Linked DNA regions of Celeribacter indicus. The protein of the gene in region 1 binds, or shares a complex with, the protein of each later gene. Links are inferred from orthologs where the notes say so. Each region holds a gene or a part of one and is shown on either strand. Other genes may lie near its edges.

The links. The genes of interacting proteins can lie anywhere in the genome.
Region 2: the proteins of carA (region 1) and carB are in contact, whole or in part, in a solved structure (PDB 1KEE), measured with the Escherichia coli proteins. The link is inferred for Celeribacter indicus from one-to-one orthologs.

Annotation. Positions count from the first base shown.
Region 1 is NZ_CP004393.1:3,231,081-3,234,127, reverse strand. Bases 42-3,018 are described here. They hold carA (glutamine-hydrolyzing carbamoyl-phosphate synthase small subunit), read right to left. Parts: upstream 2,124-3,018; coding sequence 960-2,123; downstream 42-959. Other genes in these bases: P73_RS15955 (DUF3008 family protein), read left to right, coding at 2,892-3,018; P73_RS15960 (GatB/YqeY domain-containing protein), read left to right, coding at 2,311-2,769; P73_RS26675 (hypothetical protein), read left to right, coding at 761-886; P73_RS26330 (hypothetical protein), read left to right, coding at 528-767; P73_RS15975 (glycosyltransferase family 2 protein), read right to left, coding at 42-153. In the rest of the region: more of P73_RS15975, read right to left, coding at 1-41; more of P73_RS15955, read left to right, coding at 3,019-3,047. UniProt on the Escherichia coli protein: Small subunit of the glutamine-dependent carbamoyl phosphate synthetase (CPSase).
Region 2 is NZ_CP004393.1:3,692,255-3,696,187, reverse strand. What follows is about bases 71-3,933. They hold carB (carbamoyl-phosphate synthase large subunit), read right to left. Parts: upstream 3,631-3,933; coding sequence 271-3,630; downstream 71-270. Other genes in these bases: P73_RS18195 (glycosyltransferase 87 family protein), read right to left, coding at 3,759-3,933. UniProt on the Escherichia coli protein: Large subunit of the glutamine-dependent carbamoyl phosphate synthetase (CPSase).

The sequences.
Region 1 (3,047 bases):
GAGGATGTCGCCGATCCGGGCGTCCTCCCGGTGGCGGATCGCGGTGGCCCGCACGAGATCGCCGGGCGCGAGCGCGCCCATATCGACGAGGATCTGGCCGATCGGCCTGCGCCGCTCGGGCTGCGCTTGCGGATCGTCGTGGGCGGGACGCATGCCCTCTCCGGCGGCGCCGGGCGGGTGTCCCTGGAAAACCCTCTGCCGATCGAATGTCATCTGACCCCGCGATCCTGACCCTGCGTTGCCGCGCGGTCGGAGTGATGGACCGGCGATGGCTCACCGTTGTCCGTGCCGGGTTAAAATGCCGTTAACCGGAGATGGAAAAACGGCGGGAGATCCCGCCGGTCGCACGCGTTCCGATGATCCCCTGCCGGAGGATGTCCCCCGGCTCGCCGGAACCGGCCCAGGGTGCGGCAGTCAGATCCGGTCGACCTGCCGCCCGTGCGGACCTTCACCCCCGCTGGCATTGACATGCCGGATTTAGCGGTGAGGGCACGGGAGGATTGTTCCCATGCCCTCCACGTTCTTAAATGTTCGCCGAAGAAGGCCTCGAGCTTGGCGACGGCCTGGTTCACGGGCTCGGGCTGATCGTACAGGTCGTAATGCGTTGCCCCCGGCACCACGAGAATGTCTTTCTGCGCCGAGCGCGCCTTGTTGAACAGCTCGAACCCGTCGCGATAGGAGCCGAAGGCGCCGACCTGTCCACCGCCGACGATAATCTGCAACGGCTGGGTCAGAAGCTGGTCCGCAAGATGGACGGGGTGTGCTGATCGAAGTGCTGTCCGACTGGCGGAAGACCTTCGAAGGCTATCACCTTTATTACGCCAGCCGAAGACAGCATACGCCGGCGCTTGCGGCGCTGATCGAGGCGCTCAGGTTTCGCGGGTGAGCGTCGGAAAGCGCCCGCTGCCATCGTGCGGCGATGCCGCGCGGGCCGTCTTCCGATCCTGTCGCCGTCGCCGTCAGGCGGTTTCGCGCGCTGCCATCGCCGCAGCGAAGCGCTCGAAGAGATAGTAGCTGTCCATCGGCCCCGGCGAGGCCTCGGGGTGGTACTGCACCGAAAACACCGGACGTCCCTCGAGCGCGATGCCGCAGTTCGAGCCGTCGAAGAGCGAGATATGGGTCTCCTTCACCCCGGCGGGCAGCGATTGCGCATCGACCGTGAAGCCGTGGTTCATCGAGGTGATCTCGACCTTGCCGGTGTCGAGATCCTTCACCGGATGGTTGGCGCCATGGTGGCCGTGGTTCATCTTGATCGTCTTGGCGCCGAGGGCGAGGGCAAGCATCTGGTGGCCGAGGCAGATGCCGAAGACCGGCAGGTCGCGCTCCAGCACGCCCTGGATCATCGGCACGGCATATGTGCCCGTCGCCGCCGGGTCGCCCGGACCGTTCGACAGGAAGACGCCGTCGGGCTCATGGGCCAGCACCTCCTCGGCGGTGGCGGTGGCCGGGAGCACGGTGACGTCGCAGCCCGCCGAGGCGAGGCAGCGCAGGATGTTGCGTTTCGCGCCGAAATCGACGGCGACGACCTTGAACCCCTTGCCCTCCCGTTTCGGGAAACCATCGGGCCAGGCCCACCGCATTTCGTCCCACCTGTAGGATTGCGCGCAGGTGACGTCGCGGGCGAGGTCGAGGCCCACGAGGCCGGAGAAGCTGCGCGCCTGTCCAACGAGGGCCTCGATGTCGAAATTGCCCTCGGGATCGTGGGCGATGGCGACATGGGGCGCGCCCTGCTGGCGGATCGCGCGGGTCAGCCGGCGGGTGTCCACCCCGCCCATGCCGATGCGGCCCCGCTTTTCGAGCCAGGGTCCGAGCTCCTCCTGCGCGCGCCAGTTCGACGGTTCGGTCGGGTCCCATTTGACGACCATGCCCGCGGCGACCGGGTCGGCGGTCTCGTCGTCCTCGGCATTCACGCCGACATTGCCGACATGCGGAAAGGTGAAGGTGACGACCTGTCCGGCATAGGAGGGATCGGTCATGATCTCCTGATAGCCGGTCATCGCGGTGTTGAAGCACAGCTCGGCAGTGGTGGTGCCGGTCGCGCCGAAGCCCTTCCCGTAGAAGACCGTCCCGTCGGCCAGGGCCAGACAAGCGGTCGGTTTTCCGGACTGTTGACCAGATGCCATGCGCGACTCTCCTCCAGGGGCAAAATTGGCCGGAACCTAAGGAACCCGGCCTGCGGCGTCAAGGCGAGCGCGGCGCATTTCTGCGGTGCCGCGATTTCCGCATGTTATCGCTCCCATCAGCGGTTGAGAAGGTCCGGCGCATTGGGTATGGTGCGCACTTGCGACATCGTCAGGGGATGAGGCCCATATGGATATGCGTAACCGGATCAACGCCGCGCTCAAGGAGGCGATGAGGGAAAAGGACAGCGAAAGGCTGGCCACCCTGCGCCTGATCAACGCCGCGATCAAGGACCGCGAGATCGCCGCCCGCGGCGAAGGCAAGGAGGAGAGCGTTTCCGACAGCGAAGTGCTCGGCATCCTTGGCAAAATGGTCAAGCAGCGGCAGGAGAGCGCGAAGGCGTTCGAGGAAGGCGGGCGGCTCGAACTGGCGGAGAAGGAACGCGCGGAGATCACCGTGATCGAGGGGTTCCTGCCGCGTCAGCTCACGCCCGCGGAGACCGAGAAGGCGGTGTCCGACGCGATCGCCGAGACCCGTGCCGATAGCATTCGCGACATGGGCAAGGTGATGGGCGTTCTGAAGTCGAAATACACCGGACAGATGGATTTCGGCGCGGTCGGACCGCTCGTGAAGGCGAAACTCGGCTGAGACCCGCCCATGATTTCAACGAAAAGCCGCCGGTTTCGGCGGCTTTTTTCTTGTCCGCGGGCGACGGGGAACAGTGCGGCGCCTCTCGTGTTCGTCCTTCGTGATGGAAAGGAGGAAGGACCATGAACATGGAAATGAGACCTTTGAAACGCGACGCCGGTACGGCCCTTGCCGCGAAGCGGGGTGAGGTGAGGGAGGGCGATCTGCGCGGCGCCTCGAGGAACATGTACGAGACCCTCACCGAGAACGAGCTGGCGGAGATGGCGGGAGTGGATCTG
Region 2 (3,933 bases), 460 kb from region 1 along the record:
GGAAAGAAATGTCCATGATCGAGAGCAGGAGGCCGAAGTCTTCCCCCGGATATTCCGGCTGTCAGTTGGTCTGCTTGATGACATCCAGATCCCGATGGAGGCGGCGAACGCCGCGGACAAAACCCGTGACGAGGACATCTTCGTTGCCGATCCCGCGCCTCGCGATATTTCTTTTCCGGTTCGCTGGCGCCGCGTGGGCAGGCAGAACGCAAAACGCCCCGCTGCGGCGCGGGGCGTTTCGGTTCGTGGACTTTCCGATGTGGCCGAGCCTCACCCCTCCTGAAGGCTCTGCACCTCGATCTCGCCCTCTTCGCGCGACTTGATCGCCATCGCCGCGGCGTGGCTGGCCGCGGCCGTGGTGAAATAGGGGATCTTGTCGTAGAGCGCGACGGAGCGGATCTCGCGCGAGTCCTCGACCGCCTGAGCGCCCTCGGTCGTGTTCAGCACCAGGGCGATCTCGCCGTCCTTCATCATGTCGACGATGTTCGGGCGGCCCTCGTAGACCTTGTTCACGATCTGGCTCCCGACGCCGTGTTCCTTGAGGAATTTCGCCGTGCCGCGGGTCGCGATGATCTCGAAGCCGAGATCGGAGAGCGTCCTGATCGCCTCCACCATCTTCGGTTTCTTGTCGTAATTCTTCACCGAGACAAACACCTTGCCCGACCGCGGCAGGTCCGATCCGGCGCCCATCTGCGACTTCAGGAAGGCGCGGGCAAAGCTCTTGTCGGCGCCCATGACCTCGCCCGTCGAGCGCATCTCCGGCCCGAGGATCGTATCGACGCCGGGGAAGCGGGCAAAGGGCAACACCGCCTCCTTCACCGCGAACCGGCCGGTTCCGGCGGGATCGACCAGGTCGAAGGCGTCGAGCTTCTCGCCCGCCATCAGCCGCGCGGCGATGGAGGCGATGGGGCTGTTCACCGCCTTGGCGACGAAGGGCACGGTGCGCGAGGCGCGCGGGTTGACCTCGATGAGGTAGATCACGTCGTCCTTGACCGCGTATTGCACGTTCATCAGGCCCACGACGTTGAGCGCGAGCGCGAGCGCCTCGGTCTGGCGCTTCAGCTCCTCGATGATTTCGGGCTTGAGCGAGTAGGGCGGCAGGGAACAGGCGCTGTCGCCGGAATGCACGCCCGCCTCCTCGATATGCTGCATGATGCCCGCGACATGGACCTTTTCCCCGTCGCAGAGCGCGTCCACGTCGATTTCCGTCGCGCCCGAAAGATAGCTGTCGAGCAGCACGGGGCTGTCGCCGGAGACCACGACGGCGTCGCGGATGTAGCGTTCGAGCCCTTCCATGTCGCGCACGATCTCCATCGCGCGGCCCCCCAGAACATAGGAGGGGCGGATGACGAGCGGAAAGCCGATGCCGGCGGCGATCTCGATGGCCTCGATGTCCGAATGGGCGATGCCGTTCTTCGGCTGCTTGAGATCGAGACGGTTCACGAGATCCTGGAAGCGTTCGCGGTCCTCTGCGAGGTCGATCGCATCGGGCGTGGTCCCGAGGATCGGGATGCCCTCCGCCTCGAGCGCGTTCGCGAGTTTCAGCGGCGTCTGTCCGCCGAACTGGACGATCACCCCGTGCAGCGTGCCGTTCGACTGCTCCACCCGCAGGATCTCCATGACGTGTTCGAAGGTCAGCGGCTCGAAATAGAGCCGGTCGGAGGTGTCGTAATCGGTCGACACGGTCTCCGGGTTGCAGTTGATCATGATCGTCTCGTAGCCCTGTTCGGTCAGCGAGAAACAGGCATGGCAGCAGCAGTAGTCGAACTCGATCCCTTGCCCGATCCGGTTCGGCCCGCCGCCGAGAATGACCACTTTCTTGCGATCCGAGGGCCGCGCCTCGCATTCCACGTCGCCCATCATCGGGGCCTCGTAGGTGGAATACATATAGGGGGTCTGGGCCTCGAATTCGGCGGCACAGGTGTCGATCCGCTTGAACACGGCGGTGACGCCGAGGTTGCGGCGCGCGCGGCGCACGTTGGCCTCGTCGCGGCCGGTGAGCTTGGCGAGCCGGGCATCGGTGAAGCCCATCATCTTCAGCCGGCGCAGCCCTTCCTCGGTCACCGGCAGGCCGGATTTGCGGATCTCGCATTCGGTGGCCATGATCTCCCGGATGCGGGCGAGGAACCAGGGATCGAAACTGTTGATCTCGTTGATCTCGTCATCGGTGAAACCGAAGCGCATCGCCTGCGCGATCACCCGCAGCCGGTCGGGCGTGGCGCGGGCGAGCTCGCGGGTCAGCGTCTTGTCGATCATCTGCTGGGCGGCCTCATCGGCGCCGAGGAAGATGCGCGGCAGCGTGTCCGCGGCCCCCTCCGCCTCGACGATCTGCGCGGGCTTCGGCATGTCGGGCAGATCGATCTCGTCGAACCCGGTCAGGCCCGACTCCATGGAGGCAAGCGCCTTCTGCATGGATTCGTGGAAGGTCCGGCCGATCGCCATCACCTCCCCCACCGATTTCATCGCGGTGGTGAGCTCCGGCTTGGAGCCGGGAAACTTCTCGAAGGCGAATTTCGGGATCTTCGTCACGACATAGTCGATGGTCGGCTCGAAACTGGCGGGCGTCACCTTGGTGATGTCGTTGTCGAGCTCGTCGAGCGTGTAGCCCACCGCGAGCTTCGCGGCGATCTTCGCGATGGGAAAGCCCGTGGCCTTCGAGGCGAGCGCCGAGGAGCGCGACACGCGCGGGTTCATCTCGATCACCACCATGCGCCCGTCCGCCGGGTTCACCGCCCATTGCACGTTCGAGCCGCCGGTCTCCACCCCGATCTCGCGCAGCACGTTGATCGAATGCGTGCGCATCAGCTGGTATTCCTTGTCGGTCAGCGTCAGCGCGGGGGCGACGGTGACCGAGTCGCCGGTGTGCACGCCCATCGGATCGACGTTCTCGATGGAACAGACGATGATCGCGTTGTCGGCGCGGTCGCGCACCACCTCCATCTCGTATTCCTTCCAGCCGAGAAGGCTCTCGTCCACGAGGATCTGCGCCACCGGCGAGGCCTCGAGCCCCGAGCGGCAGATCTTTTCGTAATCGTCGCGGTTGTAGGCCACGCCGCCGCCGGTGCCGCCGAGGGTGAAGGCCGGGCGGATGATCGCCGGCAGGCCGATATGCTCGAGCGCCTCCATCGCGATGGCCATGCCCGCGGCGATGTCGTAGGTGCCGTTCTCACGCTTCGGCGCGGCGACGATATCGGCCTTCGGGTTCTCGATGCCGAGGCGGTCCATCGCTTCGCGGAACAGCTTGCGGTCCTCGGCCATCTCGATGGCATCGCGTTTCGCGCCGATCAGCTCGACGCCGAATTTCCCGAGCACGCCGAGATCGTCGAGCTTGAGCGCGGTGTTCAGCCCGGTCTGCCCGCCCATCGTCGGCAAGAGCGCGTCGGGGCGCTCCTTCTCGATGATCTTCGCGACGACCTCGGGGGTGATCGGTTCGATATAGGTCGCATCGGCCATGCCCGGATCGGTCATGATCGTGGCGGGGTTCGAGTTCACGAGGATGACCCTGTAGCCCTCCTCCTTCAGCGCCTTGCAGGCCTGCGCGCCGGAATAGTCGAATTCGCACGCCTGCCCGATGATGATCGGCCCCGCCCCAATGATCATGATCGACGAAATATCGGTTCTCTTCGGCATGGCGGACCCCGGCAATGTTGTGAGCAGCGTGTCGCGCGGCTTCCGTGCAGGACCCGCGCAAATTGTCGTGGGTTATAGCCATGGGGCGGCGAGGTGCAAGACCCTGCGGCAGGGCTGTCGTCAGAAATTCATCTGGGCGAAGCGGCGCGGGATCCGGCGCGCGCCGGAAGCAGCACATGAAGCGTCAGTCCGAGCAGCATCAGTAGCGGAGGGATCTGGCTCACCATGAGGGGTTCGTTGAAGGGAATGAGCGCGCTGTAGAGCGGAAAGGAAAACAGGATCGCGAAAGCTGCGAGCCAGAGC